2 regions of the Lysinibacillus pakistanensis genome follow, and region 2 is predicted to be linked to the other one. Evidence: riboswitches for the same ligand, from Rfam matches in the RefSeq annotation. Region 2 holds a riboswitch; the other holds the start of a gene.

Region 1 (16,232 bases), 2.1 Mb from region 2:
GATATGACGGAGTCCATCACTATTAAACCGTTAAAAGAGGGAACAGGAAAATTAGTCATAACAGGCTTTAATGAAAAAACAGAGGAATTTATAGATATCTTTTACATTGTGCATGTGAACAATGTAAATGGAAAACTACAAACAACTTTACAAGAAGTAGAGGAAGAAGATTATGTAGAGAGCTTACCACTTAACTTAATGGAAAGCGATTTGAATTTTATCCCTACTGAAGTAAGTATTCAAACTACAGATGGACAAACTTTATCACCAACAGCCTATGAATTTAAAACAAACAACCAATCGGCCTCCATTTCCATCTTTAAAAATGGGCAATATTTATTAACATTTTCCAACGGCACTCAACAACAAGTGATGGCAGCTGAAGTTACTACGTATGATTTTGTACGAAGTATCGATTTGTATCAAATGGCAGATGAATTAGTTTTTTCAAGCGATCAACTATCGTTTGAGCCAAAAAATGTTGCTTTAGAAAAGATAGATTTAGAGTCTGCAGCAGTAAAAGCGACCATAGAGGATAATCAAGTGAAGGTTACACCATTAGCAGAAGGCACCGCTATTTTGCATATTACAGGTAAAAACGGTGAAACGGTCTACCTCTATATAGAATTCACGAAAATTGCTGATAAATGGGCTACCTATTATGAGTTCAATCATGATGAAGAAGAAATTTAATATTTAAAAATGCCACAAGATCCAATTAAGGGTCTTCTGGCATTTTTTCTGCATCCACATTTGTTCTCAATTGCAATTCTGGCGTTCTTTCAAGCTGCTCGATAAATTTTTTAGTCTTAAAGCGAATACCTGTTTGTTCCTCATAAATGGTTGTAATAATTTTTTTGATAAAATATTTTGTTTCTTTTTTTAAGTCTAGCTTCCCAATCTGATCAATAGGTACAGTGTAGAACATTCGAATGAGCTTCAATTGCGTTGGTGTTAGACGGATAATGTAAGGATCATGCTGATAACATCGATGACATAAAAAGCCCCCCTGCGCAAAGGAAAAAGCAAATTCTCCATCTACTGCCCCACAAGTAGAGCAAGCATGTAAGATAGGCTGTACACCTGTATACGGTAACATTTTCCATTCAACAAACAATGTAATAGCTTCAGGATCATAGCCTTCCTCAATTGCTTGCAATGCTTGTAAAAGGACATCAAATGCATAAGGTTCAGCTTTTCCTTCTTCCACTACTCGCTCAACAAGCTCCATGATATAACTTGCATATGCTGTTGCCATGATATCTTCACGTATATGTCTCATTGAATTGAGATGCTCACCTTGTTGCAATGTTCCCATGCCTGTATGATGCTGAACCATAAACATACCGTATGTAAACGGTTGTGTCACAGATGCCAGTCTACTCGAAGGCTTTTTGGCACCTCTTGCCATTGTTGCCACCTTACCTGCTTCTCTTGTTAGTAAAGTTACAATTTTATTGGATTCTCCGTAAGCACGTACCTTTAAAACAATCCCTTCCCATTTATGTAGCACCAGCCTTCCTCCTTTCAACAAATTCCCCATGAATCGAGTAGGAGACTAGCCATTAATTGACTAGTCGACCTCTCACACCACCGTACGTACGGTTCCGTATACGGCGGTTCAATCCCTTAAGTATCTGAGCTCATAAAGCTGGGTTATATCTTTCAATCCCCACTTTGTGAGCTTTTCATTTGTTATCGCTCGATGGATAATCTCGTTTCTCGATAGTCGCCAATACCCTTTTCTCGAATAGGCTATTTTCATCGCATCATCATGGTCAATTCCATATTGACGTAGTTTCGCATATTTCGTTTTTGGTTTCTTCCATCTCTTCAAGATGAGTTGACGCAATCGATGGTTTAACCAACCTTGTGTTTCTTTTATGAAGGCTTTCATATTGGCAATTCCATAGTAATTAATCCATCCAACCGTTGTTTGATTGATTCTTTTCGCAATCTCTTCAAACGTTCCTGCTATTTTTCGATTCGTTAATTTTCTTAATTTATCTTTGAATCGTTGTTTAGCAGATTTACTCGGTCGGCATCCAACTTTCCCTTTAAGTTTTGTATGTTAAAACCTAGGAATGTAGCGCTTGTTGCACCGCATACTTTACTTTTCTTTTCATTAATCGTTAGACCTAAATTTTCTTCGATATATTTCTTCACACTTGCCATGACACGTTCTCCCGCTCTAGGCGTTTTCACGTATATCACAAAGTCATCCGCGTATCGGATAAAACGATGTCCTCGTTTTTCCAGTTCTCTATCTAGTTTATTTAAGTAAACATTTGCTAGAATAGGAGACAGCGGACCACCTTGCGGAGCTCCCTCCGTTGTTTCAACGTAAGTATCTTTATCAAGAATACCTGAACGTAAGAATTTCCAAATGAGTTTGAGGACAATCTTATCTGTAATGAATTCTTCTAGATACGCTCTTAGTCGTTGGTGATGGATTGTATCAAAATAGCTTTTTAAATCACAGTCCACCACCGTTCGATATCCTTCTTGATAGTATTGTTCGGCGAGTTCGATTGCTTGATGTGCGTTTCTTCCTTTCCGGAAGCCGAAACTTTTCTTTGAAAAATGCGGATCAATGATTGGATCAATTACTTGTAGAATCGCTTGTTGGACTACCCGGTCGAGTACGCAAGGAATCCCTAAATATCTCTTCGTGCCATCCGATTTTGGAATAGCCACCCTTTTCACTGGTTGCGGTTGGTAAGTGCCATCTCTTAGCTTGATTTTGAGTGGCTCAAAATGTTTCCGCAGGTGAGATTTTAGTTCGTGAACTGTTATTCCATCTACGCCCGGAGCCCCTCCATTTTCTTTTACCTTTTTATAAGCTCTCCATAAATTGCCGTTGGTAACGATTCTATCGATTAAATGGATACCATCTTGTTTCTTCATTTCCATGTCTACATCCCTACACACTCTTATATACTCTTTCACTTCCAGCTTAACCCTCTATAAGTAGCCATCTTTTGGTCTTTACCTCGATGTTTTCTGTGTTTTGTCGGGATGTCTTCACCTCCTTGTTCATTCAAGATTTAAGATTGTTCAGTCCTTTACTTTCGTTAGAAAGCTACTATGACCTCTGCTGACTTCTCTTGATTCATCCGATTATCACTAATCTGATTGTTAATTCAATAACCCTCAAGAGATCTCCCCGGGTAAGCACAACCACTTTCCTCTCATGTAACTGCCAGATTTACTGTATGGGATTCGGGCAGTATTGGACTTTACTTTGATTTGCAAGCTCATCCATCCCAAGTCAGCCTTGTATCTGATTTCTGTTCGTCAGTTCGAGATTTTGCGTCCGACTTCCTTCAGATTCCATGTCACCATGGACACCCTTGTCTTTTGCTAACAGTTCCTACTGCCAAGTCTGTAGTGGACTTTCACCACCTAGTTGTTGCGCATGCCGGGCACACAAATAGAGCTCTCCAAAACTTTTTGGACAGCTCCATTCAAACGATCAGTGGGTTATATTGTTAATTCACTAACAGCATAACCTTTAATATTCATCATCACGGAAACCAAAATCACGTAAATGCGTGGATTTGTTTCGCCAATCCTTTTGCACCTTTACCCAAAGCTCTAAATACACTTTCGAACCAAGAAGCATCTCAATATCTTTTCGTGCACGTATGCCAACTTCTTTTAATAGTGCTCCGCGTTTACCAATCACAATGCCTTTTTGAGAATCTCTTTCCACGATAATCGTAGCTGCAACATGAATTTTATCTTCATTTTCCTCATCTCGGCGAATTTTATCAATAACTACTGCAATAGAATGTGGCACTTCTTCGCGTGTTAAATGTAATACTTTTTCACGAATTAACTCTGAAATAATAAATCGTTCAGGATGGTCTGTCACTTGGTCTGCTGGATAGTACTGTGGACCTTCTGGTAAGTATTTTGTTAATGTTGTCAGCAGATTTTCCACATTATTTCCTTGTAATGCTGAAATCGGTACAATCTCTGCAAAGTTATAGCGTTCTTTGTAGCTCTCAATGATTCCTATTAATTCATCAGGATGGACTTGATCAATTTTATTGATGACTAGAAAGACAGGTGTTGGATTCCCTGCTAACATTTCAAGGATGAATTCATCACCCTTTCCTAGTTTCTGCTCTGCATTGACCATGAACATAATAACATCCACTTCTCGCAATGTATTTTTAGAAACTTTAAGCATGAAATCACCAAGCTTATGCTTAGGTTTGTGGATTCCCGGTGTATCAATAAAAATCATTTGGCTATCATTTGTTGTTAGTACACCTTGTACTTTATTTCGTGTTGTTTGTGGCTTATCACTCATAATCGCAATTTTTTGACCAATAACACGGTTTAAGAATGTTGATTTCCCAACATTTGGTCGACCGATAATGGAGATAAAGCCTGACTTATAGCCAGTATTAGTTTCCAGCATTTTCTAAATCCTCCGTTGTAAATGCAAATGGTAGTAATTCGCCAACTGACGTTACTGTTACATCACCTTTTAAGTTTGTTAAATAGACAGGCATGGAAGGCTCGCAAAACTCTATCATCACTTGACGACAAGCTCCACACGGCGCACATGGACCGTCTGTATCAGCGACAATAGCAATTGCCTGAAAATCATAAATTCCTTCTGATACGGCCTTGAAAAATGCTGTTCGTTCAGCACAATTAGTCATACTATAGCCAGCATTTTCAATATTACAACCATGGATAACCTCGCCGTTTTTTGTTAAAAGGGCTGCACCTACTTTAAATTTTGAATAAGGGACATATGCCTTTTCGCGCGCCTTTTTTGATTCTTCTAGTAATGCATGCATATCAATTGCCATCAAAGTTCTCCTTTTGCTAAATAAATCATAATACTTCAGCTTGCTAATCCTGTATGGTCGAAAAAATGAGTAAAGCTAAAACCATTTCGGCATAAAGATGAGTAATCCGATTATAGCACTGAATATCGCAAATACAAGTACTGCGCCCGCTGCAAGATCTTTCGCTTGCTTTGCTAGTGGATGAATATTCGGTGATGCCAAATCCACAACACGTTCAATTGCAGTGTTCACCATTTCAAGCGCAAACATGAGTGCTATTAGCAAAAGCACAATATACCATTCCATACGTGATAACCCTGTAAAATAGCCAGCAATTAATACAGCTCCTGCACTAAGCAAATGTGACTTAAAGTTTTGCTCTACACAAGCCGTCTTTATCCCTGTAAACGCATAGCCAAAAGAGCGTACATATTTGCGAACATTCATTTAATCTCGTCCTAAGCCAAAAGATTGTAAAATCTCATCCTGCTTACCAAACATAATCTTTTCATCTTCAGGCACCATGTGATCGTAGCCTAATAAATGTAAGAATCCATGGACTGCTAAAAATCCTAATTCCCTTTCAAATGAATGACCATATTCCTGTGCTTGTTCTTTTGTACGATCCGTTGAAATAATGATATCTCCTAAAATACGCGGCATTCCTTCAAAGGTAACTTCTATTTCACCTTCGCCTAATTCCTCTAGAGCAAATGAAATTACATCTGTTGGTTGATCCTTATCACGGTATTCTCGATTTATTTCTTGAATCGCTTCATTTGTAACAAAGGTCACCGACACCTCTGTTTCGGGCTCAATATTTTCTATCTTCGCAGCCTGCTGTAACAGCTGCTCAACAAGCTCCATATGCTCTTTTGCCACTTCATTTGTTTCATCTGTAAAATCAATTGTTAAAATCATAGATCCTCCTACTTATCTGCCTTTGGATATTCAATACGCGAGTGGAAAATTCCATTCAGCGTTTCACAAAGTACTCGCTCTATACATTTTAACTCTTTTATTGAAATATCGCATTCATCAAACTGATGATTCTGTACTCGATCATCAATAATAGCTCGTACAAGCTTATGAATTTTTTCTGCATTAGGTTCCTTCATTGAACGCACTGCCGCTTCAACACTATCCGCCACACTAATCACAGCAGCTTCCTTTGTTTGAGGTTTTGGACCAGGATAGCGGAACTTTGCCTCATCAAAATCTTTTCCTTCTTCCTTTGCTTTGTATAAGAAGAATTTTAACAAACTTGTTCCGTGGTGCTGCAAGGCAATATCAATGATTTCCTGAGGCATTTTATAGCGTTTTAACATTTCAGCACCATCAGTGGTATGTGCAATAATAATTTCTGCACTCGTCTCTGGTGGCAATGAATCGTGTGGATTATTCCCTGACATCTGATTTTCAATAAAAAATGCTGGACGCTTCGTTTTTCCAATATCATGATAATAACACCCAACTCGTGCTAATAAACCGTCTGCCCCAATTTCCTCACATGCAGCTTCTGCTAAATTTGCAACCATTACACTATGATGATATGTTCCGGGTGCTTCCATTAGTAACTTTTTCAGCAATGGATGGTTAGGATTAGAAAGCTCAATTAAACGCAACGATGATAATAGACCAAATGCTGATTCAAAGAATGGTAAAAGACCCATTGTCAGAGCTCCTGAAAGTAAGGCTGATAACATGGCTGCGATAAAATAAAATAGCAACTCAGACAAACCATAGGATGATTGTGTCATCAGTAAATAGAAAGCAATAAATGCTATATTGACTAAACCAATGACACCTACAGCATGTAAAATATGCGAACGTTTTTCCACACTACGCATAAAGAAGATGCTCGCAAAGCCTCCAAAAATAATATAGAGTGTAATTTCCATCTGCATAACAGATGAATACCCCTCTTGAAAAATCACTCCCGCTGATGCAGCCGTCATGACTGTAATCAAAACTGCGGCACGCTCATTCGCTAATAATCTGACCAGCATTGTCGCCAAGGCTGTTGGAAATAGAAATGCAACAGTAACGTCAAAGCCTCCTGAGACTAGGCTGATAAATTTCATCAGCACAACAGAGAGGGTATACACAATACCTGTTACCAATAAGGCATTCCGTTTTTTATGCTCGTCTGCCTCCCAGCGTTCAAACAGAATAAACATAAACATCATTTGCAGGAAGATTAAAATAATAAGACCAGCAATTGGTTTTAAGGATGCTTTATTACTTACCATACCTAAAAGCTCTAATTGACGAAACGCTTCGTTATCTATGATCTGACCTTCCTGTACAATGATTTGGCCTTGAAGAATTCGAGTTGGCTCAATCGATTCTTTTGCCTGCTCCTTACGAATTTTCGTTTGTTCCTCATTAATTGTTTCATTTTCGATAATACTTGTACGCCCAATTAAAACGACAGTATTATAAATTCTATCGGGATAGCCTCGCTGTCCCCGAATTTTCGTTTCAAAATCATTTTGTGCCGCGTATAGATTTTCGGCACGAATGGATTTCTGTAAGTATTCTTGGACTAGCTTAGAAAGTTGAGTACTTGTTCTTGTTAAATCTGCCTCACTTTGTATAAGCAACCCTTCTAGCTGTGAATCCGTAAAGATGATAGGCATTTGATCTGAATCAATGGATTCAAATTTTTTGCGAAGCTGTGCCACTTGGTCCACATTCGGAACCGGCTCTTTGCTTTTCTCAACATCTTTCTTCACTTCAAGTACATAGTCAAATAAAGATGTAACAATGGCAGCACGTTGCTTTGCGACATCCTCTGAAAATTGATAGACTGGCGCAACTGCATTCGCTGCTTTCTCTCGTTCTTGCTGTGTTTTATAAGTGTCTTCAATCGTTTTTGTTGATCGAACTGTTTCAGGCGCTAATTGTAATGGCTTGAAATCATATGTAACACCTTTAACATTGCCATACATAAAGGCAAATTGCAGGGACCCTGTTAAGATGAGAACGACAATTAAAAAATAGCGAAAACCGATTAGTTCAGTTAGTTTTCGAAGTTGTTTCTCCATTCGGCACCTCCTCTATCTATTTACTATCATACCAATTCAAAAAACATTTTTCTCGAAAAATGTATAAGAAAGCAAAAAACAGCTATACAATTTAGTATAGCTGTCACATTTTTTCCCATTTTACAACCAAATTCGCGCTAAAACCATAAATCCGTGTGTATTTTTTAAGCATAAGCATTTCTAATACTACAATCCAAACGTAGTCATTGCGGCATCAGCTGCCATTTCATTTTATAAACCCCGTTGCACCTGCTGTTACGTTTCTCTTCACTTTCGGTGCTTCTTTGGAATGGTTCGCCTATAAAGAGACCATTCTAAAGCTGCTGATCTTCGTAAGCTTGGATGATTTTTGCAACGACTGGATGACGTACTACATCACCTTGCTCTAGTATTTGGAAATGAATTGGTTTAACATATTTTAATGTACGTTCTGCTACAATCAATCCAGATTCTGTATTTTTAGGTAGGTCGATTTGCGTTTTATCGCCAGTAATGACCATTTTTGAGCCAAAGCCCAAACGCGTTAAAAACATTTTCATTTGCGGGTGTGTCGTATTTTGAGCTTCGTCTAAAATGACAAAGGCATCATCTAATGTTCGCCCTCGCATATATGCTAATGGTGCAATTTCAATTGTGCCTCGTTCAATTAGACGCTGTGTTTGCTCTGCTCCATAGATATCATTTAAAGCATCATAGAGTGGTCGTAAATATGGATCCACCTTTTCCTTCAAATCTCCTGGAAGAAAGCCTAAGGACTCTCCTGCTTCTACTGCAGGACGTGTTAAAATAATACGTTTTACGTGTCCATTTTTTAGTGCTTGTGTTGCCATGACTACCGCTAAATACGTTTTCCCAGTACCGGCAGGACCAATACCGAAAACAACGTCTTTATGACGGATTGCTTGTATGTATTCTCGTTGACCAATTGTTTTTGCGCGAATCGGTTTTCCCTTTGTTGTGCGTGCTATTTCTTCATCATAAAGTTCTGCAAAGTATTCGATTGTTCCTTTTTGTGTCATTTCAATAGCTGTTGCCACATCACGTTGATCAATATTAATTCCCTTGCGTATGACCTTTAAAAGTGCATGTAAAAGAAATGTCGCTTGTTCCTTTGCATCCTCTTCACCAGCTAGCTGAATTTGCTCTCCACGTGTAATAATATGAACTTGAAGAGCTTCTTCGATTAATTTCATATTGGCATCGGAAATTCCGAGTAGCATTACCGCTTCGTTAGGATTATCCACTTGTAAAACAGTTAAATGTTCTGACATAATCATTCTCCTTGTTGGCCTTGTATTGGATTTGCAATGTTTTCATTGACTAAAAATAGAACTTTCCCTTCAACTGTACCATTCCCCCACTTTACCTGTAAAAGGTTTTCTTTTTTAATGACCGTTTTCGCAGGTAATGAACGGATAACCTTTTCATGTAATAATGGTAAAAGCAATGAATCAACTTTGGATTTATCAAGCTCCACCTGCATTTTTTTAGTATTCTGTTCTTCCACAATTGAAACATATGGATCAAGCCAGTTCGGTAAATCCTTCTTTTGCACATAGTCAATTTTTTCTGGATGGATGCCCTTCACTAATACACGCCATTGCTTCTGTTGCAGTGTTTCTAACGTTATTTTTGTTGGAATTTTAAAAGAACACTCCAGCCAATAATCAGCATAGACTTCACCTTTTGCACCCACAAACACTTGATCAGTACCACTTTCAATTACACCACTTACAAGAACGTCACCTTCGTAGGCAGTATCATTCACTGAAATTTTCCGTTCACCATTTTGAATATTAAAATGTGTAATAACACCACTTTTCGTTGCAACTAAATGTGAGGCAAGCTTTTCATTCGTTATTTTTGTTTGTTTAGGTGATTCCTGAGGTCGCAAAATAACACGTCCTCCATGCTTTTCAATGTGCACCCATGATAGATCTCGATGCGCTTCTAGTAGCTTCTGACGAATAACAGCATCAGATGGTAAAATTTTTTTTGACATAGGTGTTTCTAATTGAAAGGTTTCTTGAAAGGTGTTGCCAATACGTTGCTCTAATTCTGGTGACGCTGCTTCAATGTCAACACGCCAAATAACTTGTGCACATATCAATGGAATGGCAATCATCATTGCCAAACCAAGTAAAGTCCAAAGCTGTGCTCGAAAAACCTGAAGCTCATCCGCATAATAGACAGCCATCTTTAGTCGGAAATGCCTACGTACACGACGAATCTTTGGCAAATAATGCATCGTCGTTTCAAAGGTAACCTCTTGCTCGCGAAAGACAACACGCTTTAATGGCACATGCTGTACGTGCAATGCTTGAATAAAAGGATGAACATTTTCATGGCGCTTTATACGTATGATAATTGGCCGATTATTCCACATTATCCCTCACACCCATATCCTTTGTCATTTTCACATGAAGTTCCTGTAAATCCTCTACAGAAAGATGAAGCATTTCTTCCTTAAGAGCATGAATGTCCAATGATTTTCCTCGCACCATTATATGAAAGTCAGCATAAATAAAGGAGCATGACGAAGCGTCTGCATGAAGAAAACGATATGGGCCTATAATTTTTAATGTTTCATATTGTGATAATTCAAGCAGCGGCGTCAACTGAAATAATTTTTTCATAAAAAATGCCTCCTTCTTCGGCAATATATGCTTTGAAAAAGGAGGACATGCTAGTTATTTTCTTTTTGCTTTTGGAGGACCTAAAACCTCTGCCATGACAATAGCCTGCATCAAAGATTTTTTTGAATTCGGTAATTGAAAAGCAGAATGTGATTGAGCTGCTTCTTTAATGTTTTTCCCAGCTTCTAAACGACCAACACTTTGTCGATTTGAGGCACGACTCACTGACTCAATTGGAACGATTGGTGGTGCCACGTAGCTAGGCACTTCCTCGTTGCCTTTTTCTTCGACAATGTTCTTTGTCTGTTCTACCTTAGGCTCATTGTTCTTCCACTCGCCTAAAAACTCGCGTGCAAAATCCTCAAAGCTTTGTGGTTTAACAACAGGTCGTTGGGAAGGAACCTCTTCAGCTTTTGCCAAAGTGGTTGGATCAACATGGGAATCTTTATTAAAAGGCGGCATTTGCTTGTGTTCTTTTTTTGTTTTTGATTTACCGAAAATAGAGCTGACTATGGCAATTATCGCAAATATAATTAATTGTTCCATATATTAGTACCGCTCCTTTCCGTTTTTTTAGACGTTAGGTTCATTTGTTTCTGGTTTATCTGAGCTCACTTTAGAAATTGAGTCTCGCATAGCTGTATCCGCTTGAATATTACGATAGTTCATGTAATCCATTATACCAAGATTTCCTGAACGAAGTGCCTCTGCCATCGCTTGTGGTACCTCAGCCTCTGCTTCTACTACTTTGGCTTTCATCTCTTGAACACGGGCAATCATTTCCTGCTCATTTGCGACCGCCATAGCACGACGTTCCTCAGCCTTCGCTTGAGCAATATTTTTATCTGCCTGAGCTTGTTCAATTTGTAATTCTGCACCGATATTTTTGCCGATATCAACATCCGCAATATCAATCGATAAGATTTCAAATGCTGTACCAGAATCTAGGCCCTTAGAAAGAACTGTTTGAGAAATCATATCTGGGTTTTCAAGAACTGTTGTATGACTAGAAGCACTACCGATTGTTGAAACAATCCCCTCACCTACACGGGCAATAACTGTTTCTTCACCAGCACCACCTACTAAACGTTCGATGTTTGCACGTACAGTAATACGTGCCTTCGCTTTTACTTCAATCCCGTTCATCGCAACACCAGCGATAAATGGTGTTTCAATTACTTTAGGGTTTACAGACATTTGCACAGCTTCTAAAACGTCACGTCCTGCTAAATCAATAGCTGCACAGCGTTCAAATGTTAACTCGATATTTGCACGATGGGCTGCGATTAACGCATTGACAACTCTGTCAACATTACCACCTGCTAAGTAGTGGCTTTCAAGTTGATTAATTGTTACAGGTAAACCTGCTTTATGCGCCTTAATTAAAGGATTTACAATTCGTGATGGAATTACTCGACGTAAACGCATTCCGATTAAAGTGAAAATACTAACACGGACACCTGCCGCAAGTGCAGAAATCCACAGTGCTACTGGTACAAATGTAAAGAATACCGCAACCACAATAAATAATAAGACTAGCCCGATAATTGGACTTATTAAGGCTAAATCAAATCCCATTTATTATTCCTCCATCTCTTTTTCTGATGGTCTCACAACAATACGTGAGCCCTCTACTTTAATAATTTCTACATGTTTCCCAGCATCAACATAGCCACCTTCTGATACCACATCAATGCGCTCATTTCCAAATAGTATCGTACCTGCAGGACGAAGGGGTGTAATCGTTTTCCCTACTTTTCCAAGCAACTCCGTGCGGTTTATATTAGACACATAGCCCTCTTCTGTCGTCGTTGCATCCATCAACACTAATTTGTTTAAGACATGCAATTTTTTACCGAAAAATTTCATCAGGATCACCATTCCTATTATAGCAACAACAAGCGCAATGAAAATCGCTATAATCATTTGCATTATGCTTGCACCTGCCAGTATGAGACTTAGTAATATTAGCACGCCACCTAAAATACCAACAATACCACCGGGGACAAAAAACTCTGCAATGACAAGCGCTAAGCCTAAAACGAATAACAGTAAAGATTCATAACCAGCTAAGCCTGCCACCATATGCCCAAAGAAAAATAATCCAAGTGCTGACAATCCCATTGTACCCGGAACACCGAAACCTGGCGAATATAGCTCCATCACAAGTCCTAAGCTAGCAATTGACAATAAAATTGGTACAATAATTGGATTTGTTATAAATCGAGCAAGCTTTTCAGAAAAAGTAGGTTCGATTGATACGATTTCACTACCCTTTAACTTTGTTTTATCTAGTAGCTCCTGGAAATTCGAAGCCGTTCCTTCAGAATACTTAACTTTTTCTGCTTCTGAAGCTGATAACGTTAATAAATTTCCCTTCCCTGCTCGAAATTCTGATAAATCCACAGATACATCTGCCATTGCTCGCGCATATAATGGGTTTCGTTTTTTCGCCTCTGCAGCTGCTTCCATTTGAGCAACCCATGCACTATGAGCCTTTAAATCTGCAGCTTTACCTGCTGAGTCAATCACTGCAGCCGCACCAATTGTTCCATTTGGGACCATATAGATTTCATCTGCATGTAAGGCAAGAAAAGCACCTGCTGAATGGGCATCTCTATTAATAAACGCAATTTTTCTTATAGGCGACGCATCCATTAAAATTGCGATATCCCCTGCTACATTCACGAAACCGCCAGGCGTATGAATGTCTAAAATAATGGCCTCAGCATGATTTTCTTCCGCCTCTTTAAAAGCTCGTTCTAAAAATGCGTGAAGTCCTCGTTCTACTTCATTCTGAATCGGTATGTGATAGACCTTACTACTTGCAAAAGCAGATGTTAGTGGAAACGCTAACAAAAAGGTCATCCAAATAACCAATAAATAGCTGAGGATTCTCCGTCTTCGCATCTTTTTCCCTCCCTTCTTACATGCTTCTCTCTTGTATATACGACTGACCTTGTAAAAAGTTTCACATATTTTTATTATTTTATTATACAGCGAATATATCCTTTGTATGGCATAACATTTGGTACTTCATCATCATTATATGTAAAAAGCCGAATAAATCTGAAAGATTCTTCGGCCTTTTATATGTACGCAAATGAGCTCAATGTAAAATACCTGAAATTAATCAAAAAAGATTAACTTCAGGTATATTTTTGTCTGCTCAGTGAATCATACAATTGCGTGTTATGAACGTAGGGATTTTTAATGGGAAATTAAATTACCACTTACGTTTACGTGCAGCTTCTGATTTCTTTTTACGTTTTACGCTAGGTTTTTCGTAGAACTCGCGCTTTCTAACTTCTTGAATTGTACCACTTTTTGATACAGTACGTTTGAAGCGGCGAAGAGCATCTTCAAGCGATTCGTTTTTGCGAACGACAGTTTTTGACATCTCTCTTTCCCTCCCTCCGAACACACGTCAATACACAAATAGGCAAATAACCAACAGTTGTGTACTAAAGAATTATACCGTATTGTCTAATAATGGTCAATAGAAAGTGTAAGAAATTATCAAGTGAATTTTTGGTTTTATTTTTGGTGGAATTATTAAAACACTTTTAGGTCACAATAAAAATAATTACACTTTCCAATCAATTTAGGGGTTTACAAAAAATAGAATATGGGCGTAGAATAATCACATTCAAAATCATATCGGCCAAATCTCACATGTTGAGAACGGAGGACCCAATCTTTTGGGGTTAATTCTGCAATTGCAGAAGGGATGAGAATCTCTTTCGCCATCCTACCCGCCAGCTAACTTCGTCGGCTAAAGCGAAGGAGGTCATAGTAGACCACCATTAACAGCATGTTTTTCTATGCCTTTACATGCTTTTTAAAAGTAGGTCTTTTTATTTTGCCGTTAAAAGAATTGACTTTTTTATTTACTGCATAGAGGAGAATAAGATGAACACATTTAAAAATACATTAAATCCTCCCAAAATTCTCGTACTTGGTTTTGCACTTATTATTGTAATTGGGACGTTTCTTTTAACACTACCTTTTGCCACTGAGGATGGCAAAGGACTTTCTTTTTTAGATTCATTATTCACTGCTACTTCTGCAACTTGTGTAACGGGGTTAATTGTTGTCGATACAGGTGATACATTTTCTGTCTTTGGTGAAGTAGTCATTTTATCATTAATCCAAATTGGTGGGTTAGGGTTTATGACGTTTGCGACATTATTATTTTTACTGCTTGGAAAAAAAATATCTTTAAAAGAGAGACTGTTACTAAAGGAAGCATTCAACAATATTACCATTGCTGGTCTTGTTAAATTAGTAAAAAGAATATTGCTCTTCACAGCGTTTATTGAAATTATTGGTGGTCTTATTTTATCGATTCGTTTTTCTTTTGACATGCCGATAGGCAAAGCGTTTTATTTTGGTTTTTTTCATGCTATTTCCAATTTCAACAACGCAGGCTTTGATTTAATGGGTGGCTTTAACGGAATGACAGCCTACGTGGATGACCCATTTGTTGTTTTCACAATTTGTGCTCTCATTACAATTGGGGGTTTAGGATTTATTGTGATGAATGAATTGTATGAATATCGGGTGACAAAAAGGCTATCCGTCCATACAAAAATTGTCTTAACAACTACAATACTTTTAACTGTTAGCGCAACGATTTTAATATTTTTGTTCGAATATGGAAATCAAAAAACAATCGGGCCATTATCAGAATGGGGAAAAATGTTAGGTTCTCTTTATCAAGCGGTTACACCAAGAACTGCTGGTTCTAATACACTCGCTATTGGTGACTTAACACATTCAACATTATTTTTAATTGTTCTCTTAATGTTTATTGGAGCTGGGTCTGGATCCACTGCTGGCGGTATTAAAATAACAACTTTCGCTGTTTTAGTAGCTACAATGTGGTCACAGATTAGAGGAAAAGAAGATGTTGTTCTATTTAAACGTAGAATCGTCAACGAAACCATTTTAAAGGCATTGACAGTTTCATTGTGCGGGATGGTGATTGTCGTTGTTGTCACCATTATACTTAGCATTACAGAACAAAAACATAGCTTTATGATGTATTTATTTGAGGCTACCTCTGCATTTGGTACAGTTGGTCTTTCAATGGGGCTGACCCCAGAGCTATCTCCTGTTGGCCGTCTGCTTATTATTCTTACAATGTTCGCGGGCAGACTTGGTCCACTTACTATTGCATTTGCCATTACAAAAAGACGGAAATCAGAAGCTTTTCGTCATCTAAAAGGAAATATTATGATTGGGTAACCAAATTAGAGGAGTGTGCTATATATAATGGCTATTAATCAATATGCCGTAATAGGTTTAGGAAGATTCGGAACAAGTGTCGCCCGTAGATTACATGAAGCAGGACAGGAAATATTGGGAATCGACATTAACGAGGAAAGAGTGGAGGATGCAGAACCCTATGTTACTCATGCCATTGTAGCTGATACAACAGAAGAAAAAGCTTTAATCTCAATTGGAATAGGTAATTTCGATTGCGTCATTGTGGCAATTGGCAACGATATGCAGTCTAGTATTTTAACTGTATCGCTATTAAAAGAATTAGGAATAAAAAAAGTAATTGCCAAGGCATTAGGTAAAAGACATGGGCAAGTGTTAGATAAAGTAGGCGCTGATTGGATTATTTACCCTGAACGAGATATGGGAGAGCGTGTGGCGAATCAGTTGCTGTCCCCAAATATGCTGAATTATATAGAATTATCGAAGGAATACAGTATAGAGGAGAT
Region 2 (16,232 bases):
CATCAACTTGATAAAAAAGTTGCTTGGTATACAGTTGACCAAACTGATAATGATCCGATTCGCTATTGGAAATATTTAATTCATTCTATTGGCCATTCCTTACAGCCAGAAGCAGCAGCTCGGATTAATGCCATACTACATGCTCAGCCACAGCTACCACTTGAATATTTAGTAGACGCCCTATTAAATGAAATATCATTATCTACTGAACAAATTCACATTATGATTGATGATTATCATCATATTTATAATGCAGCTATTCATCAAATGATGACTCGTCTTATTGATTTCTTACCAGAACAGTGCTTTATTTACGTGGCAAGTAGATCGACTATTTCATTACCTTTTGCAAAATGGAGGTTAAATCATTACTTGCTTGAAATTGGTGTAGAGGATTTACTTTTTACGTATGAAGAAGCGAGAGAATTTTATAAAAAGGTAAATATACAATTGGATGCTAAGGAGCTACAAAAAGTTTTTAATGTAACAGAGGGCTGGGCTACAGGTTTGCAATTAACTAATTTAGCAAGATTTCAAAATGTTGGTGACGAACCATTTAGAGAAAGTCATTCTAATGCAGCGCAATATTTAATGAAAGAGGTTGTTACCAAACTTGCTCCATCTCTCCAAACATTTCTTCTGTATACCTCACTTTTGGAACAACTAACTCCTGAGACATGTAATGTTCTAACGAATCAAACTAATGCTCAACAAGTTTTGTTAGAGCTTGAGAAACAAGGATTATTTATTAGTAGAGTTGAAACGGAAGATCAGGTTTATCGATACCATAATTTGTTAAGAGAAACATTACGTCAAGAATTGAATCATCGTTTTTCTCAGAATGATATTTTGGATTTATATAAAAAAGCTGCTGTTGCGTTATATCATAATAGGAATTTTTTATCAGCCATAGAGCTTGCGTTAAGTGGTGGGTTATTTACCTATGCTGAGCAATGGATTCATGAACATATTGTCATGTTTCTTTCCTGTGGGCATTCAACATCCTATATAAATTGGATTAATATTTTATTGACGAATGGTTATGAGGTACATCCAGAATTGATGGTCATGTACGCCTATACACTTGCTGCATTACACAATCTAGATGATGCATCTCATATACTACTTGAGCTAGAACAAAAACATGAGGTAAATCAGTGGATGGATAAAGCCGAATATGCATCTGCTGTAGATGATTTTTTAGGTGTGAAAGCCTATATTTTTGTCATGAAAAACGGAAATCTTGCAAAAGGGGCAGAATACATTCGGCAAAGGTTGGAGAGAAAACCTGTAGGATCAAAGTGGGACGCTATTTTTATTCAATACAATCAAAAAGAGCATATTCTGTTTCGGACGAATATTGGCTCCAAAGGAAAACTGCTTTCAGATGAACAAGCTATGTCCTTTTTTGCAAGGTTTAGAACAGGTGAATTTAAGAATTTAAGCATGACTGGCTATAGCTATGGAATGCGCGCGGAAAAATTATATGAGTGGAATCGCTTTGATGAGCTATCAACAGAATTAGAGGAGGCTTTACGTTCTGGTCATCAATTCCGAGATGCAGGATTATTAGTGCCGATGTACATTCTAAAAAGTAAAGTTGCTGCTTTAGAAAATCAGTATATAGTGGCTCAGGCCTTGTTAGATCATGCAATGGAGAATGTAAGTGAACGTCATTGGATGAATGCAATAAGAGTAATGAAGGTACTATTATTTTTACGTGATCATAATATTGTCCAAGCAGAACAGGAGCTAGCTAAGATCAAAGTAAACGCTGATATGGATTCTCCATTTTATTCACTAGTAAAAGCTCGTTATTTACTTATAAAGGGGCACCTTCAAGAAGCACAGCAACTTATCATACAGGTGCAATTACAGGCAGAACAACAAGGGCAGCTATCCACTCGAATTGAAGCAACAATTTTATTAGCTATATGCTTGGCAGAGCTAGGACAAACAGATGAGGCACTGTTGGCATTCCATCAAGCCTTAAAATTCGCTGAACCTTATAACTATACACGAACCTTTTTGGATGAGTGCAATATTTGTGCTCTATTAGAAAACTACGTTGATGTTCGACAGAAAGCTTCTAAAGGTGAATGGGATGAGGTCTCCATTAACTATGCTTATCAATTGCTAGAGTGTGCTCATGAACATAAACAAGTACCAGCATTAGAGATTCTTACTGCGCGTGAACAAGAAATATTTTCACTACTTACAGCAGGTGCCTCTAATAAGGAAATAGCAGAGCAACTATTTTTATCTGAGGGTACCATACGTGTCTATCTTTCAGCCATCTATAGTAAGCTAGGCGTTAAAAATAGAGCGCAGGCATTATTATTAAAACAGCCTTAATAAAACGATCCGCTATCCTTTTTGATAGCGGATTTTTTCTTGGTTAGCAATCTATTAACATTCCTCAATAATGAAAGTAAATTATTATCTTTAGGTAAGCCCGTATTCAAATAACGCATATAAATAACCAGGCACCTCCGGTACGATAGACGTATCAATTAAAGGGGGTGCTTCTTTATGTCAACTACTAAACTAACAATCGTCCCTGTGACACTGGATCCCATCACGGACAAGTATTCTTTTATCAATTCAACGCAAGTTTCCTCTGAACCAAGCTGTATCATTAAAACAATTGATATTGAAATCTCCTTCTTCAATGGCGTAGATGAGCGCATCATCCAAATGATCATGAAGGAGCTGAATAAACAATGAAGCATGATTTTACGAGTGTGCAAAACATCTATATCATCTGTGGCAAGACGGATATGCGAAAAGGCATTGATGGTCTCGCTACACTTATTCAGGATTCTTTTGAACTGGACCCCTATAGCGATTCCATTTTCTTATTTTCTGGAACGAGCAAAGACCGTTATAAATGTTTGTACTTTGATGGAGATGGCTTCGCTATGCTTTATAAACGATTAGATAATGGGAAACTGCAATGGCCAAAAGATGAAAAGGAAGTGCGTAACCTTTCTCAACAGGAGCTTCGCTGGCTCTTAGAAGGATTATCGCTTCAGCAGCCAAAGGCAATTTCGAAATCTGCAACAGGTGTCTTTTAAATCGATTCACCTAAGTGGTATAATCATCCATAACTTATACTAAACGAAATGTGGTGAATGATTTGACTAATGCTTCTCCTAAGCAAGAAAACCAAAATGAACGATTAATTCGAATGCTTGAGCAACAATTAGCTCAGTCAAATCGACAAATCGAAGCATTGACTGAACAAGTTCGCCAATTAACCAAGGCTTTATATGGTTCAAAATCGGAAAAATCAAAGTATCAAGCACCAGACGGACAAGGCTCTTTATTCGATGACGATCCGTCTTTTAGCGAATCTGAGCAGACAGAAGAACAAAGCACGCCAACTGTTACGTATATCGTTGAGCGTAAACTACATAAGAAAAAACGGAATGATTCTTTTCATGATGGGATTGAAATAGAAAAAATTCACCATCATCCCACCAATACACAATGCGACTGTTGCCTTGGCCAAATGACTGAAGCCGGTACAACTATAGCGCGTGAAGAAGCAAAATTCATTCCAGCAATAATGATGCGCATCCAGCATATTGAACATGCCTACGAGTGCAAGCACTGTAAAATGGATGCCACACAAAAAGCACAAATGAAACGTGGAAAAGCCCCACAAGCTGCCATTCAGCGAAGCATTGCGGGACCTACCGTTCTAGCAAAACTCATCTATGATAAGTTCATCCAATACTTGCCTCTTTACCGTCAGGTAAAGGAGTGGGAACGATACGGCCTGCTTACGAATGATAAGAACTTATCAAACTGGGTGATCCGTTCAGCTGAAGATTGGCTTCTACCGGTTTATGAACAGATGAAGCAGACATTAACAGCAAAATCTGTTCTACATGTGGATGAAACCTATGCGCAAATAATCAAACGTTCAGACGGAAAATCCGGTCAATCGAATGCCTACAATTGGGTGTTCCGCAGCGTGCCAAGCCAAGGACCGATTATCGTTCTTTTTCATAGTGCATTATCGAGAAGTCGTTCTATACTAATAGAATTTACAAAAGGCTTTAAAGGAACGGTGATTTGTGATGGCTACTCGGCATACGGCAATCTTCCTGATGTCACGTTCGCTAACTGTTGGGCGCATGTGCGACGATATTGGCTAAAAGCCGATAGCAAAAACGGGCAAATTGGCGTGGATTTCTGTGACCAACTGTATCGCCTAGAACGTCAATTTAAGCATCTTCCACCAGGTAAACGCCGAAAATCACGGCAAAAATATTCAAAGCCGATTGTAGAGAAATTCTTAAAATGGGTGGATGAATCGCCTTTCTTCGGAAAAAATGCCTTAGCTAAAGCTGCCGAATACACATTAAATCGAATACATGGATTAAAAGCTTTTCTGTTCGATGGCCGAATTGAGATGGATAATAATCCAGCTGAAAATGCGATTCGCCCAAATGTGATTGGTCGCAAGAACTGGCTATTTTCTGTTAGTGAAGCTGGTGCTAAAGCAAATGCCATCTGTTTGAGTTTAGCAGAAACAGCCAAAACAAACGGCATTGATTTTTATCAGTACCTTGTGAAGCTATTAACGGAGCTACCAAATTTACCGATTCAACAACAGCCAGAGATCTTACAAGATTACATGCCTTGGTCAAAAAATATCCAAGCCACATGTTCAAAATAGCCAGCTATCTGAAAAAAACTCAGATAGCTGGCCATTCGTCGTGCGTACCGAGAAGGTGCGCTTATTTTTGTATTTCGGGCTTACATCTTTAGAATAAAAAAGAGTTATGTCATTACAAGAAAGCCTGTTAACATGCTCGTAATATGGCTATGCAAATTCACAATGAGCTGTATACCTCTTACCCTTTAAAATCCGCAAACGACAATAAATTATTTAAAAAGCTATAGGAGGAGTGAGGAATAATGAAAAAAATCTTAAGCATCGTTATCATATTCATACTATTTCTTTTCCAATGGGGACAACTCCCGACCTTTTATGCTAATGAGCTTCATGAAACAGAGGATAGAAGCGGAAGTATTCAACGATATTCCTGGAAATCATCTATACTTTGAGGAAATCGGTAAAGTGCAACAAGCAGGACTGTTTGTGGGAATTGATGGAAACTTCCAACCAAAAGCTTACATGACCCGTGCTCAAATGGCGAAAGTATTAGTATTGGCTTTGAATTTGACTTCAACTTCAACAAAAAAGGCCACATTTTATGATGTACCAATGACACATTGGGCACATGACTATATTTCCATTCTAGCAGCCAATGGTATTACAACAGGAGATAATGGTAGCTTTAGACCGAATAATCCTGTAACACGAGCAGAGTTTGCAGTATTTTTACACCGAGCTTTAAAAAATTTAAAAACTCATCAATGGCTAAAAATCGTTGATGAGTTTCTTCGTATAGCAAACTATTAACATTGCTCAATAGTTTTAAAAAAAGTAACTCTTTATCATGGAGATATATCTTTTGTTATATGAAAAGGAGGATTTAAATGAAAGGACTGCAGGTTGGATTACTTTTCACAGTTATCTATTTTATTTTTATAGTGAATCCCTTATCTGCTCATGCGAATGAAGCAGATTATGTCTGGACAAATAATAAGGATGGGACAGTGAAAATTAAAGATTACATTGGTACGGATACGTCAATAATCATACCTAATGAGCTAGGGGGAAAAGTAGTTACAGAAATAGGTATGGCAGCATTTGGTGAAAAAAATCTTACGCAGGTTGTTATACCAGACAGCGTCATACAGATTGGGGATCTTGCATTTGCAGAGAATCAATTAACGTATGTGGAACTATCCAATAATCTCACAAGTATAGGTGAAGGTGTATTCTTTATGAACAAGCTTACCAATATAGAAATACCGGATAATGTGACACAAATTGGCCTATATGCATTTTTAGACAATGAGCTTTCTACTGTAAAGTTACCAAATGGGCTTAAGATAATGGGTGATTTCGCATTTACAGGAAATCAATTAACAAGCATAGAGCTACCAGAAACTTTGAAGACAATAGGAGAAATGGCGTTTTCGGAAAATCAGCTTACCTCTTTAGAGATTCCTCCTAGTGTCACAAGCATAGGACCATATGCATTTGCCACGAACCAACTTCTAAATGTGACAATTCCATTAAGCATAACAAACTTAGCAGAGGGTGTATTTCATGATAATCAACTCACTAGTATAGAAATACCGAGTAGTGTCACGAATATTGGTAGATGGGCATTTGGTGAAAATAGGCTTAGTAGTTTGGAAATCCCTAAGAATGTCATTACTGTTGAAGATAATGCTTTTAATGATAACCAGCTTATAAAAGTAAGAGTATTATCAGACTCTACCGTTCTTTTAGAAGACACTTTTAAGGCTAATCCAGTAGATTTAACTATATACGGTCATGATGCATCTACGGCTCAAGCATATGCAAATCAATACAATCATTTATTTGAACTGCTTGCCTATAAGGTAATCTATAATGACAATGGCTCAGTACAAGGAAATATTCCAGTGGATGAGAATATGTACCAAAGAAATACAAAAGTAACTGTTCTGGATAATGTAGGTGCATTAGAGAAGACTGGCTATTTATTTAATGGCTGGAACAGCACTGCTAATGGGGATGGTGTAGATTATGCAGTAAATAGCATAATTGATATTGGGGAATCAGATCTTACGTTGTATGCGAAATGGACACCGAATGTATATACCGTGACATTTAATACAGATGGTGGCACAACAATAGACCCGGTTACAGTTATGTATGATAAGGAGCTTACCCAACCAGCAGACCCAACAAAAGTGGGCCATACATTTGTGGGATGGTATGTCGATGATACATTAAATACGCCATGGGATTTTGCAGCAGATCGGATAACAGGGGATCTAACATTATATGCAAAATGGACAGCTATAGGATATACTGTTTTCTTTGAAACAAATGGAGGAACAGCTATTTCTCCTGTTACAGTAATGTATAATGAGCAAATGAGTGAGCCAACAGCCCCGAAGAAAGCAGACCATACATTTGCGGGATGGTATAAGGATGAAACACTGACTAAGCCGTGGAGCTTTGATACAGATATAGTGTCGGAGGATCTAACTTTGTATGCCAAGTGGGAAGTAGCACAGTCAGAATATACGCTAGATTTTGATACAAATGGTGGAAGTGCAGTACAGTCCCAACGTATTGCAGGCAATGCAACAGCAACTAAGCCGATAAATCCGACAAAAGCAGGATATCTATTTGCGGGGTGGTATAAGGATAAAGCACTGACTAAGCCGTGGAGCTTTGATACAGATAAAGTCGTAGAGAATATGACTTTGTATGCAAAATGGCAAGTAGAGCAATCACAATATACAGTGGACTTTTATACAAATGGTGGAAGTGCAGTTCCATCCCAACGTATTGCAGGCAATGCAACAGCAACTGAACCGATGGACCCGATAAAAGCAGGGTTTACATTTGCAGGTTGGTATAAGGATGCTAATTTTACTTTACCGTGGAATTTTAACAAAGATAAAGTAACTACCAATATCACTTTGTACGCTAAATGGCTAGTAAACGGTTCATCAGGTGATGGAGGAAGTGTAATTCCAATACCAATACCAATACCAACACCAGAAGAACCAACACAAAAACCAACTCCAGAGCAACCCAAGCCTGAGAAACCAGATTCTGTGCCAGTAGAGCCGGTTGAGCCACAACCACCTAAGCCAACACCTCAACCTGAAGAAGACATTACTTTCTCAGATGTTCCTAAGGATCACTGGGCATGGACAATGATTCAGGCAATGGCTAAACAAGGCGTAATTACAGGGTATCCAGATGGCACATTTAAGCCTAATGCTCCTGTTCAGCGTCAGCACGTTGCCCTGATGCTAGCAAGGGCAATGGAGCTAGAGCCGAAAAAAGAAGCGTTGGCATTTAATGATATCTCTGCGACTCATCCATACGCTGAGGTAATCCAGCGAGTACAGCAGGCAGGGCTATTTGACGGAGTGAATGGAAACTTTAATCCTACAGCCAATATGACACGCGCTCAAATGGCAAAAGTATTGGTGCTAGCGTTTCATTTAACGTCAACGGAAAAAGAGACATTTCATGATGTTCCAGCAACACATTGGGCATATGATTATATTGCAATTCTTGCAGCGAACGGTATTGCGCTAGGAGATAATGGCTATTTTAGACCAGAAGATTCTGTGACACGTGCACAGTTTGCAGCATTTTTATATAGAGCTCTCTATGAATAAAGAAAACTTCCATTGATGGTAATTAAACTATCGATGGAAGTTTTTTGTATTTGAAAAAAATATTAACATTCCTCAATGGTAGAAGTAAATTATTATCTTTAAGATGAGGAAGAGTTAGTCCATTGCTTATAGAAAGGAGAGTTTATATGAAAACTAAAAGTATAAAATATGGGATACTTTTTACGTTATTTTTCATCATGATGATAATAAAAATACCCTTTACTTATGCTAATGAAGGGGAATATGATTTTGATGATAATCCTGATGGATCAGTAACAATAAAGGCTTATACTGGTACTGGCGGAACTGTCGTGATTCCTGATCAATTGAGTGGTAAAGTGGTAACAGGAATAGATTCTTGGGTGTTTAATAATAAGAAATTGACAAGTATAACAATACCAGAAACAATAACAACTATTGGAGCTTACGCCTTTTATCAAAATCAACTAACAAGTGTAACACTCCCAAGTAGTATAACAAGTATTAGTGATGGGGCATTCTCTTTAAATCAACTAACAAATGTGACGCTCCCTAATAATCTAATAAGTATAGGTTCCTATGCATTTTCTGGAAATTTACTAGAACACATAGGTATCCCTAATAGTGTTATCAATATAGGAAATCATGCTTTTTCTAATAATGATATTGTGAGCGTGAAAATCCCAAATGGTATGGAAATAATAGGGGAAAGTGCATTTGCAGGGAACGATATAGAAAGTATAGATATACCAGAAAGTATGAAAATAATAGGAGCTGCAGCATTTTCTAATAACTATTTAAAAGTTATTCGTATACATTCTAAAGATATAGATATAGGAGATGATGTTTTTATAGGACATCATCCTGATATGATTATTTATGCTCCAAATTCTTCTACTGCAAAAGAGTATGCAGAAAAGTCGAATATAAAGTTCCAAGTGCTCAAATATACTGTACTGTTTGAAACAAATGGTGGGACAAGTATTGATTCTCAGGACATTGAATTAAATAAAAAGGTGAATCAACCAAATAATTCTATAAAACTGGGTTATGCGTTTGAAGGCTGGTACAAAGACACATCATTTATTGAACTTTGGCAATTTCATTCTGACTTTGTTACTGCCGATACAACGCTATATGCCAAATGGACGAGTAAACCAGATGTTGAGGTATTATTTGAGTCAAACGATGGATCAGTTGTGGCACCAGAACATATGAGATATAACGACAAGTTACCTGAACCAAGCAATCCGACAAAGGCGAATTTTATTTTTGAAGGCTGGTATAAGGATGCTGACCTTACAGAGAAATGGAATTTTGCCACGGATAGAGTTCAAGCTAACATCATTTTATATGCTAAATGGGCGATAAATGAACACACGTTGTCCTTTGTATCCAATGGTGGAACAGCAGTCCCCCCACAGACAATCGCATATAATGAAAAAGCTATAAAACCTCAAAATCCTATTAGAATTGGTTATGTATTTGAAGGCTGGTATAAGGATTCCGACCATACAGAGAAATGGGATTTCGCCATGGATAGGGTTCAAGCAAACATCATTTTATACGCTAAATGGGCGATAAAAGAACACACGTTGTCCTTTGAATCTAATGATGGAACAGCAGTCTCCCCACAGACAATCGCATATAATGAAAAAGCTATAAAACCTCAAAATCCTATTAGAATTGGTTATGTATTTGAAGGCTGGTATAAAGACCAAAATTTTACAACGCAATGGTATTTTGATACTAATGTAGTAACAGAGGATACAAAGCTTTATGCAAAGTGGAGAGCAGATAGCTCAACAGGTGGCGGAGGGTATAGTCCAAATCCTACACCTAACCCAACTCCAATCCCTAAAGAGCCAACACCAGTACCAGAATATCCAAAACCGACTCCAGAGCAGCCCAAGCCTGAGAAACCAGATTCTGTGCCAGTAGAGCCGGTTGAGCCACAATCACCTAAGCCAACACCTCAACCTGAAGAAGACATCACTTTCTCAGATGTTCCTAAGGATCACTGGGCATGGACAATGATTCAGGCAATGGCTAAACAAGGCGTAATTACAGGGTATCCAGATGGCACATTTAAGCCTAATGCTCCTGTTCAGCGTCAGCACGTTGCCCTGATGCTAGCAAGGGCAATGGAGCTAGAGCCGAAAAAAGAAGCGTTGGCATTTAATGATATCTCTGCGACTCATCCATACGCTGAGGTTATCCAGCAAGTACAACAGGCAGGGCTATTTGACGGAGTGAATGGAAACTTTAATCCTACAGCCAATATGACACGCGCTCAAATGGCAAAAGTATTGGTGCTAGCGTTTCATTTAACGTCAACGGAAAAAGAGACATTTCATGATGTTCCAGCAACACATTGGGCATATGATTATATTGCAATTCTTGCAGCGAACGGTATTGCGCTAGGAGATAATGGTAACTTTAAACCAGAAGATTATATTACACGTGCACAGTTTGCAGCATTTTTACACAGAGCCCTTCAACAATAACTAAAAATCCCATCAATAACTTTTTCAAATTGTTATTGATGGGATTTTTATTTTTAGCAAACGATTAACATTGCTCAATAGTGCTTGAAATTTAAAGTCCCTATCATAAGAGTTATAACCGGAATTTCATCAGTCTCGCTTTGACCAATTGGGGCTTTAAGCGTAGATTTTTGCTACATAAACATCCTGAAATGGAAGTCTTATTACTTGTTTAGGTGGCGAATTTTCCCTGATCAAAAAGGAGTGATTCAAATAAAGCTTATTCAATTTATATTTTTTGTTTTGTTTGTTGTTTTTGCCGTAGTGTCTATTAATCTTTCCATAAAGGAAGCTGAAAGAAATTATGATTGGAGAAATAACCCTGATGGTACTGTTACCGTAATTCATTATAATGGGGAAACCAATGCATTTTCTATACCAGATGAGCTGAATGGTAGAAAGGTAGCTAAAATAAGTGCTGATATATTTACAAAACGTTACATGGATCGTTTTTCGCTGATAACGAATGTTGAAGGTGAAAGAAGTAAGTAAATCAAAAGAGAGATTCTATTCATGGTATAACATTTAAAGATCAATAAGAAATTACTTAAGGAAATTATTTAATAAATTTCCTGTTATAAAAGATTAAAAAAGTTCTCATCATTTTCTAATTAGACTTTTACATCCTGCTTAGTTTACGATGAAAAGAAAAGATGAGGACTGATTCGACATGACCAATCGAATTTTAATAATAGAGGATGAGGAAAAGATTGCAAGGGTGCTACAACTGGAGTTGCAATTTGAAGGCTATGAGGCTGAGATGGCACATACAGGAACAGAAGGCTTACTGAAATACCGTGAGCAGCAATGGGATTTAATTTTATTGGATATTATGTTACCTGAAATGAGTGGCATGGATGTACTAAAGCGTATACGTGCTACTGAATCAAAGACACCTGTTATCATGCTGACAGCTAAGAATGAGGTGGAGGATAAGGTAAAGGGTTTAGACCTGGGGGCAAATGACTATGTGACAAAACCATTTGAAATTGAGGAATTACTTGCACGGATTCGAAGTTCTTTAAGATTTTCACAAAAAAGTTCCACCCAGCAAGAACAAGTTACATTTGGTCTGTTATCCATTAATGAGCAAACACGAGAGGTAATCTATTATGGAACAAGTATTGACTTAACACCTCGTGAATATGATCTTCTCCTATATTTACTTAAGCATTCAAAGCAGGTATTAACACGAGAGCAAATATTACAGGCTGTTTGGGGCTATGATTATTATGGAGATACCAATGTTGTGGATGTTTATATTCGTTATGTTCGACAAAAATTGGAGGCAGCTAACGATACACCTATAATTCATACAGTACGTGGTATTGGCTATGTGCTGAAGGAGCACAAGCATGCGACTTAAAACAAAAATTCATTTACTGACAACACTGTTAATGCTCGTAATTTTAGTGGCAACGAACAGTGGGATTTATTTTTTGTATGAGCAGCTTGCCTATAACACTGAATATAAGCAGCTTCAAGCACGTGCTAACGAGCTTAGTTCAGCACTAAGTCAATTGAATGAGCAGACCAATTTGCAGCAAGTATTAAGAGCGTATATGCCAACGGATGGAGCTGTTTATATTTATGAAGGAGAGCAGTTAAAAACAAAGGTTCAGGCTACTTTTGAAATGTCAAAGACTCCTTCTATTAGCTACTCAATGCCTGCCATCTGGATAGATGGTACAGTTATACAAATTCAATTAAAGCAATCAATGGAAGAGGTAGCGGCAACTTTGAGTTTACTTAAGGTCATTTTAATCATCGTCTCTATTGTTGCATCTATTCCTATCTTCTTAGCAAGTTTAGCACTAGGTCGTTTAATTTTACAGCCGTTGGAACGTTTAAATCAAACCATGCTCAAAAGTGCAGCTACTGGAAGCTATGAAAAAATTGTTCTCACTGATAAAGGTGGAGATGAGTTAGCAAAAATTAATCATACCTTTAATATGATGATGGAAAAACTTGAACAGCATTACCAAAAGCAACAGCAATTTGTATCCAATGCTTCACATGAGTTAAAGACACCCATTACTGTTATTGAAAGCTATGCAAAATTATTATTACGCAGAGGCTTTGATAATAAAGAGGTGGCTCAAGAATCATTACAGGCAATTGTCAATGAATCCTCTCGTATGCATGAAATGGTCTTGCAGTTACTTGAATTAGCAAAAAATAAGGAGCACCTTGCTATACAATTCACACAGCTTGAGCTTTCTCCTTTGTTAAGGAAGGTTTCTTCCCAAATGCAGCAGGCCTATCATCGATCCTTCATAGTTGATGCTGAAGTACCTCGTTATATGTATAGTGATGAAAAATTGGTAAAGCAGCTGCTCTTCATCCTACTTGATAACGCACGTAAATATAGTGAGGGCGATGTCTATATACATGCAACAGAATCTGCGGACTGTGTGATAATTACAATACAGGATAAAGGAATAGGAATACCTGCTGAGCATATTCCTCATTTATTTGAACGCTTTTACCGTGTTACTGAGGATCGTAATCGAAAAACTGGCGGCTCGGGATTAGGTCTTGCTATCGCACAAGAACTTGCGTTGCAATTAGGAATTATAATAGAGGTTGAAAGCAAACTTGGTCAGGGTTCAAGCTTTATTTTACGTGTGCCAAAGGAGGGACTGCAATGAAAAGATGGCTTATCATTGGTATCGTTTCCCTCATAATGGCAAGTATCATTTTACTGTTTATTCAAAATCGTTTTTTTCAAGCAGAGCCCTTTAATGAAGCAGAAGCCATTCAGCATATCGAAACTATCTATAATGGCCAAGTAAAGGAAACTGAAAAGCGAGGAAATGATTATAGAATGGTATTTGTCCGTGACAGAGCCATTTATACAGTACTACTTGATGCTGCTTCAGGACAGGTCAGAGAATTAAGACTAAAGGAAGCTGAAAGGAAATTGTTATTATCAGAAAAACAAATTAAGCAGCTTATGGAGAGTACTTATGGGGAAGTCGAAAAAATCAAACTAAATCAAACTATTTATACAGTACAGGTAGAAAATAAAGATACTCAAAAGGAGCTAACCATAGACGCTTATACTGGTAAGGTTTTAACAGAAAAAGATATGCAGCCTGTCAACCAACCAGAAGGTGGAGGAATGCTTTCAGAGCAACAGGCAATTAAGATTGCCTTACAGCAATTAAATGGTGAGGTAGATTCCGTTGATTATGAGGAGGCAGAGGATGGTGGCTACTATTTAGTAGAAATTGAAACGAAGGATGAGGAAGCCGTTTTTCAAATACATGCAATTTCAGGACAAGTGATGTCTGTTACATGGGATAAAGATCATTAAATGTTCTCATGAAATTCTAATGTTTCTCTTATTGTCCTATCATCTTAACTTGTTATGCTAAGGTCAGTTAAGACAAAGGAGAGAGGATTATGAAGAAAATAATTTTAATTCCAGCATTTGTAGGTGTACTTGGTGTCGGAGCGGTGATTGGTTCTACAACATTACTAACAGGTGATGCAGAAGAAAAAAAGGTATTAACAATGCAGGAGATTGAGAAAAAGGCATTAGCAGTTGTAAACGGTACAGTTGCGGATATTGAGTTCGATCAAAACCGTAATCGTTCTATCTATGAGGTTGAGGTGCAAACAGAGACGGAAGAATATGATTTAAAATTTGATGCTTTCACAGGGAAACTGTTAAAGCAAAAGAAAGAGCTTCGTGATATGGATGATCACTATGTAACTTCTACTAACAAAACAACGAAAATTACCAAAGAGCAGGCTATTGAAAAGGCACTAACAAAAGTAAAGGGAACAGTTACAAAAATAAAACTTGATGATGGCTTGTATGAAATAGAAATTAAAAACGGACAATATGAATACGAAATTGATGTTGATTCCTCAACTGGGGACATAATTAGCTTTGAGCAGGATATTGAAGATTAATGTGCTTTAGCTATCTTAAAAGTGGGAATATACTTTTAAGATAGCTTTTTTCGTATAATTCCATAATCAATTTTTGTTATTTACATGGCTAAAGAAGCTTATGTTTTTCACACGTTTTAATGAAAAATTTTCTTCTTTACTTTTTTAATCGACAGGCGTAATATGACATCATTATAAAAGTTTCAAATTTCTAAATCGCTGAAGCAACTAAACGCGGGGGACCCGATTTTTACGGATGACTTAGGTAATCCTTGGGGTGAATCTCTTCAATTATGGAGGGTAGGGCTACTCAGGCCCGAATCCGACAGCTAACCTCGTAAGCGTTAAGAGCAGAAAAGTGGAGCTTGGCAGACGAATGAACGTCTACAAGTCTTATTTCGTGATGACTTGTGGACTTTTTTTATCCCATGTATCTTCATTCAGTAGAAGACTCCCCTCTACAGGTGGAGAGATGAATGCAGTTTTGGTTCCTTTTCAGTGGATGTCCCAACACCTACTGAATGAAGATAATGCCTCCGGCGGATGTCACGGATTTTAAAAGGAACGAATTGTGCGGGCACAATTCAAAATCCGGACGCAATGTTTATCTGTAGCGAAAGCAAAGCGGCAGCTACAATTACGCCAAGGCGAAATTGATCGTTCTAGGGATAAAAAGAAAGCCCCAGTGTATAACCGATTATGCGAAGGCGTAATCGATTTAGAAATGCGAAACACACTCTATGAAACTAGAAGGTGTTTATTATGAAATCTTCCTTAAAACGTTATGTTATTGGTAAACCATTAAGATCCGACGCGTTAGGGGAACAAAAGCTAAGTAAAACAAAGGCACTTGCCATTTTATCATCTGATGCTTTGTCATCGGTGGCATATGGGCCTGAGCAAATATTAATTGTACTTATGACTATAAGTACAGTTGCCTTTTGGTATTCACTACCGATTGCTGCTGGAGTAATTGTGCTACTAACAGCACTCATTTTTTCGTATCGTCAGGTGATTTTTGCTTATCCGCATGGTGGAGGGGCATATGTTGTGTCTCGGGAAAATTTAGGCGTCAATGCTGGTCTTGTTGCAGGAGGGTCATTACTTGTTGATTACATTTTAACAGTTGCTGTTAGTGTATCAGCGGGGACCGATGCGATTACTTCAGCATTCCCAAGTCTGCATTCGTATAATGTTATAATTGCTGTGTTTTTTGTTATTTGTCTAACGATTTTAAACTTACGCGGTGTAACGGAATCAGCATCTGTTCTAGCATATCCGGTTTATTTGTTTGTAGTAGTGATGCTGGTGCTGATTGGAGTAGGGATTTACAACGTCATTACTGGTCAGGTTCCTGCAGAACTGCATCCAAAGGTTGGGACACCAGTAGCTGGAATTAGTTTATTTATATTATTAAAGGCATTTGCATCAGGAAGCTCTGCTTTGACTGGTGTTGAGGCTATTTCAAATGCCATACCTAATTTTAGAGATCCGGCACCAAGAAATGCCTCAAAAACTTTA

The links. Region 2 has a riboswitch for cyclic di-AMP ahead of QNH24_RS01505 (APC family permease). Riboswitches for the same ligand answer to the same signal wherever they lie in the genome.
Region 1: it holds a riboswitch for cyclic di-AMP, as region 2 does, so the genes downstream of both, QNH24_RS17210 (TrkH family potassium uptake protein) here and QNH24_RS01505 (APC family permease) in region 2, are expected to answer to the same signal.

The regions. Positions count from the first base shown of each region.
Region 1 covers NZ_CP126101.1:3,445,306-3,461,537, forward strand. The annotation lists gene QNH24_RS17130 (S-layer homology domain-containing protein) at 1-693, shown strand, start outside; gene recO (DNA repair protein RecO) at 719-1,513, opposite strand; gene QNH24_RS17140 (group II intron maturase-specific domain-containing protein) at 1,622-1,978, opposite strand; gene ltrA (group II intron reverse transcriptase/maturase) at 1,999-2,907, opposite strand; gene era (GTPase Era) at 3,515-4,432, opposite strand; gene QNH24_RS17155 (cytidine deaminase) at 4,419-4,832, opposite strand; gene QNH24_RS17160 (diacylglycerol kinase family protein) at 4,908-5,258, opposite strand; gene ybeY (rRNA maturation RNase YbeY) at 5,259-5,732, opposite strand; gene QNH24_RS17170 (HD family phosphohydrolase) at 5,741-7,861, opposite strand; gene QNH24_RS17175 (PhoH family protein) at 8,176-9,132, opposite strand; gene QNH24_RS17180 (sporulation protein YqfD) at 9,135-10,247, opposite strand; gene QNH24_RS17185 (hypothetical protein) at 10,237-10,497, opposite strand; gene QNH24_RS17190 (YqfB family membrane protein) at 10,552-11,043, opposite strand; gene floA (flotillin-like protein FloA) at 11,071-12,075, opposite strand; gene QNH24_RS17200 (NfeD family protein) at 12,079-13,407, opposite strand; gene rpsU (30S ribosomal protein S21) at 13,724-13,897, opposite strand; cyclic di-AMP (ydaO/yuaA leader) riboswitch at 14,150-14,289, shown strand; gene QNH24_RS17210 (TrkH family potassium uptake protein) at 14,410-15,747, shown strand; gene QNH24_RS17215 (potassium channel family protein) at 15,775-16,232, shown strand, end outside.
Region 2 covers NZ_CP126101.1:295,757-311,988, forward strand. The annotation lists gene QNH24_RS01445 (winged helix-turn-helix domain-containing protein) at 1-2,355, shown strand, start outside; gene QNH24_RS01450 (hypothetical protein) at 2,533-2,727, shown strand; gene tnpB (IS66 family insertion sequence element accessory protein TnpB) at 2,724-3,077, shown strand; gene tnpC (IS66 family transposase) at 3,191-4,690, shown strand; gene QNH24_RS01465 (S-layer homology domain-containing protein) at 5,021-5,440, shown strand; gene QNH24_RS01470 (InlB B-repeat-containing protein) at 5,518-8,283, shown strand; gene QNH24_RS01475 (InlB B-repeat-containing protein) at 8,430-10,769, shown strand; gene QNH24_RS01480 (hypothetical protein) at 10,977-11,300, shown strand; gene QNH24_RS01485 (response regulator transcription factor) at 11,479-12,174, shown strand; gene QNH24_RS01490 (sensor histidine kinase) at 12,164-13,459, shown strand; gene QNH24_RS01495 (PepSY domain-containing protein) at 13,456-14,127, shown strand; gene QNH24_RS01500 (PepSY domain-containing protein) at 14,217-14,732, shown strand; cyclic di-AMP (ydaO/yuaA leader) riboswitch at 14,919-15,069, shown strand; gene QNH24_RS01505 (APC family permease) at 15,474-16,232, shown strand, end outside.